Regions from separate parts of the Pseudomonas sp. LB1P83 genome, predicted to be linked through region 1. Evidence: predicted binding sites of a transcription regulator. Region 1 holds the regulator's gene; the other holds the start of a gene.
What was found. Region 1 encodes sigma-54, which starts transcription at its own class of promoters, with help from an activator protein. Its sites were predicted from a motif close to ANTGGCATNNANNTTGCTNT; they were not measured.
Positions count from the first base shown of each region.

Region 1 (5,705 bases):
GATCATCTATCACCTCAAGGCCAAAGGCATTGGCGTGCTGATCACTGACCACAACGTCCGTGAAACCCTGGACATCTGCGAAACCGCCTACATCGTCAACGATGGCCAGCTGATCGCCGAAGGTGACTCCGCCACCATCCTGGCCAACGAACTGGTCAAGGAAGTGTATCTGGGCCATGAGTTCCGCCTTTAAGCACTGAGGTGTCTGGCTGATTGTCCGAGCGCTTTTCTCGATAAAAAATCAATACTTTTTTATTGTTACAGCGCTCTAGGCAAACGCTGCAGTTTCGGGCATATAATTTGCTTATGTTTGGCGCTCCGGCGCCCTGTAGTGGATGGCGCATGTGCGCCGGCGAATAAGGTGTTAAGCCCCTGCCATGAAACCATCGCTAGTCTTGAGAATGGGCCAGCAGCTGACGATGACACCGCAGCTGCAACAGGCCATCCGCCTGCTCCAATTGTCGACCCTGGACCTGCAACAGGAAATCCAGGAGGCCCTGGAGTCCAATCCGATGCTCGAACGCCAGGAAGAAGGCGACGACTTCGATAATGCCGACCCCTTGGCCGACAAAGCCGAACAGCTACCCAACGCCGATGTTTCGGAACCCTCCTACCAGGAAACCGCCCCCACGGTGGATAACCTCGAGGAAGGTGACTGGAACGAGCGCATTCCCAACGAACTGCCCGTCGATACCGCGTGGGAAGACGTCTACCAGACCAGCGCCAGCAGCCTGCCGAGCAACGATGACGACGAGTGGGATTTCACCACCCGTACATCGGCCGGTGAAAGCCTGCAAAGCCATTTGCTGTGGCAACTGAACCTGGCACCGATGTCCGACACCGATCGCCTGATCGCCGTGACCCTGATCGACTGCATCAACAATCAGGGCTACCTGGACGAAACCCTCGAGGAAATTCTCGAGGCCTTCGATCCGGAACTGGACATCGAACTGGACGAAATCGAAGCCGTCCTGCACCGCATCCAGCAATTCGAACCGGCCGGCATTGGCGCCCGCAACCTGGGCGAATGCCTGCTGCTGCAACTGCGCCAACTGCCCGCCAAGACGCCTTGGTTGGCCGAAGCCAAGCGTCTGGTCAGCGACTACATCGACCTGCTCGGCAGCCGCGACTACAGCCAGCTGATGCGCCGCATGAAGCTCAAGGAAGATGAACTGCGCCAGGTGATCGAGCTGGTGCAGAGCCTCAACCCTCGTCCGGGCTCGCAGATCGAGTCCAGCGAGGCCGAGTACGTAGTTCCTGACGTGATCGTGCGCAAGGATAACGAACGCTGGCTGGTCGAACTGAACCAGGAATCGGTGCCACGGCTGCGGGTCAACGCCCAGTACGCCGGTTTTGTGCGCCGCGCCGATACCAGCGCCGACAACACCTTCATGCGCAATCAGTTGCAAGAGGCCCGCTGGTTTATCAAGAGCCTGCAAAGCCGCAACGAAACCCTGATGAAAGTAGCCACCCAGATTGTCGAGCATCAGCGCGGCTTCCTGGAATACGGTGACGAAGCGATGAAACCGCTGGTGCTGCATGACATCGCCGAAGCGGTGGGGATGCATGAGTCGACGATTTCGCGGGTGACCACGCAGAAATTCATGCATACCCCTCGGGGCATATATGAACTGAAATACTTTTTCTCCAGCCACGTCAGCACCTCCGAAGGCGGTGAATGCTCGTCCACAGCGATCCGCGCGATCATCAAAAAACTGGTTGCGGCGGAAAATCAGAAAAAGCCGTTGAGTGACAGCAAGATCGCTGGTTTACTGGAGGCACAAGGCATTCAGGTGGCTCGCCGCACCGTCGCCAAGTACCGCGAATCCCTCGGGATCGCGCCTTCGAGCGAACGCAAGCGGTTGATGTAGGGCCACGCCACAGCGTTCCAGTGGTAGATCATCTGATCTACCGCTTTATGCACTGGCAACGAAGGAGAAGCTGTATGCAAGTCAACATCAGTGGACACCAACTGGAAGTGACCGAACCTCTTCGCACCTACATCGGCGAAAAACTCGAACGATTGGAGCGACATTTCGACAAGATCACCAACGTGCAGGTCACGATGACGGTCGAAAAGCTGAAGCAGAAAATCGAAGCCACGCTGCATATTCCCGGGAATGAAGTGGTCGCCAACGCGGAACATACCGATATGTACGCGGCGATCGACGCACTCACCGACAAGCTGGATAAACAACTCAAAAAGCATAAGGAAAAGACCCAGAGCCTCCTCCAAGGCGCGACCGGTCGTTAACACTCCCAACCCATGATCCGACTTGAAAGCATCCTGACCCCCGGCCGTTCCCTCGTGAACGTGCCGGGCGGCAGCAAAAAGAAAGCCCTCGAGCAAATTGCCAACCTTATCCATAAAGAAGTCCCGGATCTGGAGATGCAAGATGTCTTCGAGGCTCTGATCGCCCGTGAAAAACTTGGCTCGACCGGTTTTGGTAACGGCATCGCCATTCCCCACTGTCGTCTCAAGGGTTGTAACTCGCCCATCAGTGCCTTGATGCACCTCGACGCCCCCATCGATTTCGACGCCATCGACGGCGCTCCGGTTGACCTGCTGTTCGTTTTGCTGGTCCCGCAAGCCGCCACCGATGCGCACCTGGAGCTACTGCGCCAGATCGCCAGCATGCTCGATCGCAAGGAAGTGCGCGAAAAACTGCGCAGCGCCCCGAGCAATGAAGCCTTGTATCAGGTTGTCCTGGACGAGCAAAACGGTCAGTAATCATGCGATTGATCATTGTCAGTGGCCGTTCCGGCTCAGGTAAAAGCACCGCCCTCGATGTTCTCGAGGACAACGGTTACTACTGCATCGACAACCTGCCCGCCGGATTGCTGCCGGAACTGGCCGAACGCGCGCTGATTCATACCGAGCTGGCACAACCGCTGGTCGCTGTATCCATTGATGCGCGCAACCTGCCGAGTCATCTATCGCGGTTCCCGGAGTTGCTGGAAGAAGTCCGCAGCCGGCATATCAAATGCGATGTGCTGTATCTGGACGCCGACGAAGAAACGCTGCTCAAACGTTTTTCGGAAACGCGCCGCCGCCACCCACTGAGCAACGCCAATCGTTCATTGGCCGAAGCGATTCAGGACGAAAGCAATCTGCTGGGCCCCATCGCTGATCTGGCCGACCTCAAAGTCAACACCACCAACCTGAACCTGTATCAGCTGCGCGATACCATCAAGCTACGCCTGCTCAATCAACCCGAGCCTGGCACTGCGTTCCTGGTGGAGTCTTTCGGGTTCAAGCGTGGCATGCCGGTGGATGCGGACGTGGTGTTCGATGTGCGCTGCCTGCCCAACCCTTACTGGAAGCCAGAATTGCGCGCCCAGTCGGGGCTTGATCAACCGGTGGCCGAATACCTGGCGGCGCAACCGGACGTCGAAGAGATGTTCCAGGACATTTCCACGTACCTGCTCAAGTGGTTGCCGCGCTTTGCCGCCAGCAACCGCGCTTATGTCACCATTGCCATTGGCTGCACCGGCGGGCATCACCGCTCCGTCTACCTGACCGAACGTCTGGGCCAGGTCCTGCAACAATCCCTGAAGAACGTCCAGGTTCGCCACCGCGACCTCAGCTAAAGGATTCACATCGCGATGCCTGCTCTGGAAATCGAAATCATCAACAAGCTGGGCCTGCATGCCCGCGCTTCGGCAAAATTCGTTGGCGTTGCCGGTGAGTTCAAGGACTGCATGATCAGGGTAGGACGCACGCCGGAATCCACGGTCGATGGCAAAAGCATCATGGCAATGATGATGCTCGCCGCCGGCAAGGGCACCAAAATCTACCTGAGTACTGAAGGTCATCAGGAACAGGAAGCGCTGGATGCGCTGGTGGCATTGATCAACAACTACTTCGACGAAGGCGAGTAACCCCGCAGCTCTTTGTAGCAGCTGGCGAAGCCTGCGTTCGGCTGCGAAGCCGTCGTAAATCCGGAATACACGATTTACTTGATAGACCGCGGTGGCTGATTTTACGACTGCTTCGCAGCCGAACGCAGGCTTCGCCAGCTGCTATTACACATTCCGCGCCAGACTCTAGGCCAAGGCCGTATCCATCACCATCATCAAACAAAACCCGATCAGCAGCCCAAGGCTCGCCAGCTTGTCATGACCATTGCGTCGCGACTCGGGAATGACTTCATGGGTGACCACCAGCAGCATCGCCCCCGCCGCCAGCGCCAATCCCAACGGCAACAGCAATTCGGCCAGGCTCACCAGCCAGGCGCACAACAGCGCGAAGACCGGCTCGACCAGACCTGATGCGGCACCGATCAGGAACGCCTTGACCCGCGACATCCCCGCCCCTGACAGCACCAGCGCGATCACCAGACCTTCCGGCACATCCTGCAACGCAATGCCCATCGCCAGGCTGTCAGCATCCGGCATTCCACCACCGGCCGAGACTCCGACCGCCATGCCTTCAGGAATGTTGTGGGCAATGATGGCAAACACAAACAACCAGATCCGTGGCGGGATGACCGGCCGTTCCAGCGTACCGACGAGCATTTCCGGGGAGGCGCCGGACACCTTTCGGTCCACCAGAAACAACCCTAACGCGCCAAGCATGATACCGAAGCTGATCAGGCCGCTGGACGCCCAGGGTGTCAGACCCAGGCTTTCAGCAGCGGAGATACCCGGCACGATCAGCGAAAACGCCGTCGCCGCCAGCATCACCCCAGCGCCGAAACCGAGTAGCGTATCGCTGACCGCCTGCGGCATCCGCCGAATCACCAGCACCGGCACTGCGCCCAACGCAGTGCCCAAGGCACAAATCGCCCCGCCCTGTAGCGCGCGCAGCAGTTTGGGTTCGAGGTCCAGCCACGCCAGGCCATGGGCGACCAACAACGTCATGCCCGCCAGTAGCAACAGCGATCCCAATGCGTAACGAAACATTCGCCCGCTTCCGATCACCAGTGTTTCAGTGCCCATAGTCAGCCTTGGATTGTTTTTTTATAGAGGACTTAAACCAGCGCAGCCTGATAACGCGCAGCGACTTCGGGCCAATTAATGACGTTGTAGAACGCATTGATGTATTCAGGACGGCGATTCTGGTATTGCAGGTAATAAGCGTGCTCCCAGACATCCAGGCCGAGGATCGGCGTATTGCCATTCATCAACGGGCTGTCCTGGTTACCGCTACTTTCCACAATCAGGATCTTTTGCGGAGTCACGCTTAGCCAGGCCCAGCCACTGCCAAAGCGGGTCAGCGCGGCTTTGGTGAAGGCCTCCTTGAAACTGTCCAGACCACCCAATTGCTCATCAATCGCCCTCCCCAGCGCACCTTCAGGTTTGCCACCACCGTGAGGCGCCATCACCTCCCAGAACAGCGAATGGTTGGCATGGCCGCCGCCCTGATTGATCACCGCCGCGCGCAGTTTTTCCGGCAGTTGCTGGACACTGGCGACCAGTTTTTCCACCGACCACTCAGCAAATTCGGTGCCTTCGACCGCGGCGTTCAGGTTGTTGATGTAAGTCTGGTGGTGCTTGGTGTAGTGGATCTCCATGGTCTGCGCATCGATGTGCGGTTCCAGGGCATCGTAAGCGTAAGGCAAGGCAGGCAAGGTAAAAGCCATTTCAATGGACTCCATGATGTAGAGGCGCAGGCGATGCGGTATCGGTGTGCAGCAAACGGTGTGTGCGCGGGTATTCGCCATGCTCGCTGATGAAATTCAGCAGCTCGACATAGGTTTTGC
Region 1 is NZ_CM142709.1:692,824-698,528, reverse strand. It holds gene lptB (LPS export ABC transporter ATP-binding protein) at 1-193, shown strand, start outside; gene ACYZTY_RS03010 (RNA polymerase factor sigma-54) at 378-1,871, shown strand; gene hpf (ribosome hibernation-promoting factor, HPF/YfiA family) at 1,946-2,254, shown strand; gene ptsN (PTS IIA-like nitrogen regulatory protein PtsN) at 2,267-2,731, shown strand; gene rapZ (RNase adapter RapZ) at 2,734-3,591, shown strand; gene ACYZTY_RS02990 (HPr family phosphocarrier protein) at 3,607-3,882, shown strand; gene ACYZTY_RS02985 (ZIP family metal transporter) at 4,048-4,941, opposite strand; gene ACYZTY_RS02980 (superoxide dismutase) at 4,974-5,585, opposite strand; gene ACYZTY_RS02975 (hypothetical protein) at 5,587-5,705, opposite strand, start outside.

Region 2 (5,705 bases), 1.0 Mb from region 1:
ATCTTGCCATTACGGGCGAAATCCGGATCGATGGTCTGGGCGGTGATTTCTTCAACCGCATAACGCTCGGCGAGGTTTTCCTCGAGCGTGAACTTGCGGAAGTTGTTGGAGAAGTACAACACGCCGCCCGGCGCCAGGCGCGCCATGGCCAGGTCGATCAACTGCACCTGGTCGCGCTGCACGTCGAAGATCCCTTCCATGCGCTTGGAGTTGGAGAACGTCGGCGGATCGATGAAGATCAGGTCGTATTCGTCACGGCAGGCATCGAGCCAGGCCATCACGTCGCCCTGCTCCAGACGGTTCTTGTCGGAGAAACCGTTCAGCGACAGGTTGCGACGCGCCCAGTCCAGATAAGTTTTCGACAGGTCGACGCTGGTGGTGCTGCGCGCGCCGCCCTTGGCTGCGTGAACACTGGCGGTTGCGGTGTAGCTATATAGGTTGAGGAAGCGTTTGCCGGCCGCCTCTTTCTGAATCCGCATGCGCATCGGCCGGTGATCGAGGAACAGCCCGGTGTCGAGGTAATCAGTGAGGTTCACCAGCAGCTTCACGCCACCTTCGTTGACCTCGACGAACTTGCCCTGCGCCGCTTGGCGTTCGTATTGCTTGGTGCCGCTCTGACGCTCACGACGCTTCACCACCACGCGGCTCTTGTCGATGTTCAGCGCCTGGGGAATGGCCGCCAGGGCGTCAAACATGCGCGCCGAGGCTTTTTCCGGGTCGATGGATTTCGGCGCGGCGTATTCCTGGACGTGGACCCAATCCTGATACAGGTCGATGGCCATGGAATATTCCGGCATGTCGGCATCGTAGACGCGGTAGCAGTCGATGCCTTCACGCTTGACCCACTTACCCAGGGCCTTGAGGTTCTTTTGCAGGCGATTGGCAAACATCTGCCCGCCTTCGCTCAAGCGCGGTTGCTCGATCACCGGAGCGGGTGCCGCGGCCGGTTTGATCGGGTTACCGTTTTTGTTGTACTGGCGTTCCTGCGGCTCGTTCGGCGCCTGATCGTATTCCGCCTGCTCACGCTCGACCTGGCGCTGTTCCGGAGTGCGACGCTCGCCGGTGACGAACTGGTCCGGCGTGACTTTGATCAGCAGCAGTTTGCACGGCAAGGCGCCGTTCCAGAACGAATACTGTTTGTGGCTGCGGATGCCCATGCGCTTGCCCAGGTCCGGGGCGCCGGTGAATACAGCAGCTTCCCAGTTCAAGCAGGCCTGACGCAGACGTTCACCGAGGTTCTGGTAGAGGTAGAGCAAGCTCGCCTCGTCACCCAGACGCTCGCCGTACGGCGGGTTGCAGATCACCAGGCCTTTCTGGTTCTGGTCCGGGCGCGGCTCGAACGTGCCGACTTCGCCTTGGTAGATCTTGATCCACTCGCTCAGGCCCGCACGCTCGACGTTGTTGCGGCCCGGTTGAATCAGGCGCGGGTCGGCTTCGTAACCGCGAATCCACAGCGGTGGCTTGGCCAGACCGGCGGCGGCGCGTTCGGTCGCTTCTTCGTGCAGTTTTTTCCACAGCGCCGGGACGTGACCGAGCCAGGCGGTAAAGCCCCACTGCTCGCGACGCAGGTTCGGCGCCATATCGGCGGCGATCATTGCCGCTTCGACGAGGAACGTACCGACACCGCACATCGGGTCAGCCAGCGCGCCGCCATCGGCCGCAATGCGGGGCCAGCCGGAACGGATCAGAATGGCGGCTGCGAGGTTTTCCTTCAACGGTGCCGCGCCCTGCTGCAAGCGATAACCGCGCTGGTGCAGGCTGTGGCCGGAGAGGTCGAGGGACAGAATGGCTTCGCCACGGTCCAGACGCAGGTGAATGCGCAGGTCCGGGTTGAGTTTGTCGATGGACGGACGGTCGCCTTGCGGGGTGCGCAGTTTGTCGACGATGGCGTCTTTGACTTTCAGGGCGCCGAAGTGGGTGTTGTCGATGCCCGAGCCGTGGCCGCTGAACTCGACGGCCAGGGTGCCGTCGTTGAGCATGTGGTCTTGCCACTCAATGTCGAGCACGCCGTGGTACAGGTCTTCGGCGTCCTTCATCGGGAAGCGCTTGAGCACCAGCAACACCCGGTTCGCCAGACGCGACCACAGGCACAGGCGATAAGCGGTTTCCATGGTGGCCATGCCGCGCACAGCCGAGGTGTGCTCACGCGCTTCTTCAAGGCCAAGCCCGACGGCTTCCTCGATGAGCAGGCCTTCAAGGCCTTTTGGGCAAGTGAGGAAGATTTCGAATTGATCGGACATTGGAATTTCAGAGCCTTTCTAAGTGAACCGGCAACGCATTGCCGGCCCGGTTTTCAATCAGGCGCTTTTCTAAAAGAGCGCCCGCGTGGCACGAAGGTGTGCCGTCCCACCCGTGCTGCTCAGATTAGAAGAGCTTAGATGCACAGGCAGATAAAAAAGTTGATGCAACAAAATGTCATAAGCCGACCCTTCGTCGAATAGTGCTCCTGTTCAACAGGAGCCATTCTCACTAAAGGATTAACCCCGTCATCCTGCGGGGGGCCGATCATACAGGGCTTTGGCCAATAAACACGGGACAAACATCGAGTTACTTATGGCCTTAGCATCTTTCTGGTTACGTTCTTATGACAAAACGATCATTCCCTCGATGTGACGCATTGGTTAGAACTCAACACAGGTTGACGTCGCAACGGCGTCAACACCTTGGCTCGCGACGCCGGCAGCGAGCCCCAACGGCAGGAGTTTTTCTGCCAGACCTCAGTTGAGGTCGACGCGATAAATACAGTCAACAAGTGAGGGCAACACCCTATGAGAAGACTTAAGCGTGATCCGTTGGAAAGAGCATTTTTGCGCGGATATCAATATGGCGTTGGTGGCAAATCCCGTGAGCTTTGCCCATTTACTCTACCGTCGGTACGTCAAGCCTGGATTAACGGCTGGCGAGAAGGACGCGGCGACAACTGGGACGGTATGACCGGCACTGCGGGAATCCATAGACTCAACGAACTTCACGCCGTCGGCTAACACAGGGCACACACTCCGACACGACAATCTGATTACGTAACGACTTACCACGCACGCCCCATCCGGGCGGCGGGCTCCGGCCCAAGGGCACCTTCGAGGTGCCCTTTTTTATGCCTGCATTTTGCCGAAACACAATTTCCTTGTAGCAGCTGCCGAGCATCGCGAGGCTGCATTCGGCGGCGAAGCAGTCGTAAAATCAAGCACCGCGGTCTTGCTCATACACCGTGCATGCAGGGTTTACGACTGCTTCGCAGCCGATCGCAGCCTCGCGGTGCTCGGCAGCTGCTACAAGTCAGCGTAGGGCTGCGATAGCGTCGACGGACTCGCGAATCAGCGCCGGGCCTTTGTAGATAAAGCCGGAGTAGAGCTGCACCAGGCTCGCACCCGCAGCGATTTTCTCGGCCGCGTGTTTGCCTTCGGTGATGCCGCCCACGGCGATGATCGGCAAGCGGCCGGCCAGTTCGGCGGCCAGTACCTTCACGGTGTGGGTGCTCTTGTCGCGAACCGGTGCGCCGGACAGACCGCCCGCCTCGTCACCGTGCTCCATGCCTTCGACGCCCACGCGGCTCAGGGTGGTGTTGGTGGCAATCACCGCGTCCATCCCGGTTTCGATCAACGCTTGCGCGACCTGCGCGGTTTCTTCGTCAGTCATGTCCGGCGCGATCTTGATCGCCAGCGGGACATGTTTGCCGTGGCGCAACGCCAATTCTGCGCGACGGGTCGCCAGGTCGGCGAGCAATTGCTTGAGCGAATCGCCGAATTGCAGGCTGCGCAGGCCCGGGGTGTTCGGCGAACTGACGTTGACCGTCACGTAGCTGGCGTGGGCGTAGACCTTGTCCAGGCAGATCAGGTAATCGTCGACCGCGCGTTCAACCGGCGTATCGAAGTTCTTGCCGATGTTGATGCCCAGCACGCCCTTGTACTTGGCCGCCGCCACGCGGGCCAGCAGGTGATCGACCCCGAGGTTGTTGAAACCCATGCGGTTGATGATCGCCTCGGCATCCGGCAGACGGAAAATCCGTGGCTTCGGGTTACCCGGCTGTGGACGCGGGGTGATGGTGCCGATTTCGACAAAACCAAAACCCAGCTGGGCAAAACCGTCGATGGCCGCGCCGTTCTTGTCCAGACCGGCCGCCAAACCCACCGGGTTCGGAAATTCCAGCCCCATGACGTTCACCGGCATTTTCGCCGGCGCCTTGCACAGCAAACCGTTGAGGCCCAAACGTCCGCCCGCGCCGATCAGGTCCAGGGACAGATCGTGGGAGGTTTCCGGGGAAAGTTTGAACAACAGCTGACGGGCCAGGGTGTACATGGGCGGTTTTGACTCGAATGGCGGCGAAATGAGGCGGCGATTATAGCCGGGCATCGCGGTCGCAAGCGAGGCGCGCAACAAAATCAGCGGGCGATGGCATATGCCTTGCACCAGCATAGGCATCAGCACTCATGCCAACGGCGGGATGAGTCGAAAGACAAAGGCGTCGTCACTTGGCCTTGCCCTGGCAAGCAGCCCGGAACGGCGCTTTTTTTTGGAAGGTGTTTAGCCATGAATGAAACCACAGCGGGCCCGTTGGCCTGGGTCAATGGCAGCGATGCCCCGGAAAAGACTGAAATCAACCTCGGCTTCATGGCCCTGAGCGACTGCGCCTCGGTGGTGGTCGCTGCCACGCAGGGTTTCGCGCAGCCTTACGGCCTGACCCTGAACCTCAAGCGCCAGTCGTCCTGGGCCAACCTGCGGGACAAACTGGTCAGCGGCGAACTCGACGCCGCCCACAGCCTGTACGGTCTGATTTACGCCGTGCACCTGGGCATCGGCGGCGTCGCGTCCACCGACATGGCGGTGCTCATGGGCCTGAACCAGAACGGCCAGAGCATCAACCTTTCTCACGACTTGCAAGCGTTGGGGGTGACCAGTCCTGAAGCACTGGACCTGCACGTGCACCAAAGTCGCCCAAAACTGACCTTCGCCCAGACATTTCCCACCGGCACCCACGCCATGTGGCTGTATTACTGGCTCGCAAGCCAGGGCATTCATCCGTTGCAGGACGTTGACAGTGTGGTGGTGCCGCCGCCGCAAATGGTCGCGCACCTGCAAGCCGGGCGTATCGATGGCTTCTGCGTCGGCGAGCCGTGGTCCGCCAGCGCGGTGAAGCAGAATCTGGGTTTCACCATGGCGACGAGCCAGACCATCTGGCCCGATCACCCGGAAAAAGTCCTCGGCTGCACCCGCGCCTTTGTCGAGCAATACCCCAACACCGCCCGGGCGCTGGTGATGGCGATCCTCGAAGCCAGTCGCTTCATCGAAGACAGCAGCGAAAACCGCCGCAGCACCGCGAAGCTCTTGAGTGCGCCCGAATACCTCGATGCACCGCTCGATTGCATCGAACCGCGCTTGCTCGGCGACTACGCCGACGGCCTCGGTAATCGTTGGCAAGACCCGCATGCGCTGCGCTTCCATGGGGGCGGTGAGGTCAACCTGCCGTACTTGTCCGACGGCATGTGGTTCATGACCCAATTCCGCCGCTGGGGCTTGTTGCGCGACGACCCGGATTACCTCGGGGTAGCCCGTCAGGTCCAGCAACTAGACTTGTACCGTGAGGCCGCCAGCGCAGTCGGCGTTGTCGCCCAGGGCCAGGACATGCGCAGCAGCCAGTTGATCGACGGCAAAATCTGGGACGGCTCCGACCCGGCCGGTTATGCCCGCAATTTCAAGCTGCACGCCAT
Region 2 is NZ_CM142709.1:1,708,836-1,714,540, reverse strand. It holds gene rlmKL (bifunctional 23S rRNA (guanine(2069)-N(7))-methyltransferase RlmK/23S rRNA (guanine(2445)-N(2))-methyltransferase RlmL) at 1-2,240, opposite strand, end outside; gene rmf (ribosome modulation factor) at 2,769-2,984, shown strand; gene ACYZTY_RS07840 (quinone-dependent dihydroorotate dehydrogenase) at 3,277-4,296, opposite strand; gene ACYZTY_RS07835 (CmpA/NrtA family ABC transporter substrate-binding protein) at 4,528-5,705, shown strand, end outside.
Region 2: ACYZTY_RS07835 (CmpA/NrtA family ABC transporter substrate-binding protein) is a predicted target of sigma-54. The motif match lies at 4,389-4,408, and genes of this name have one in related genera.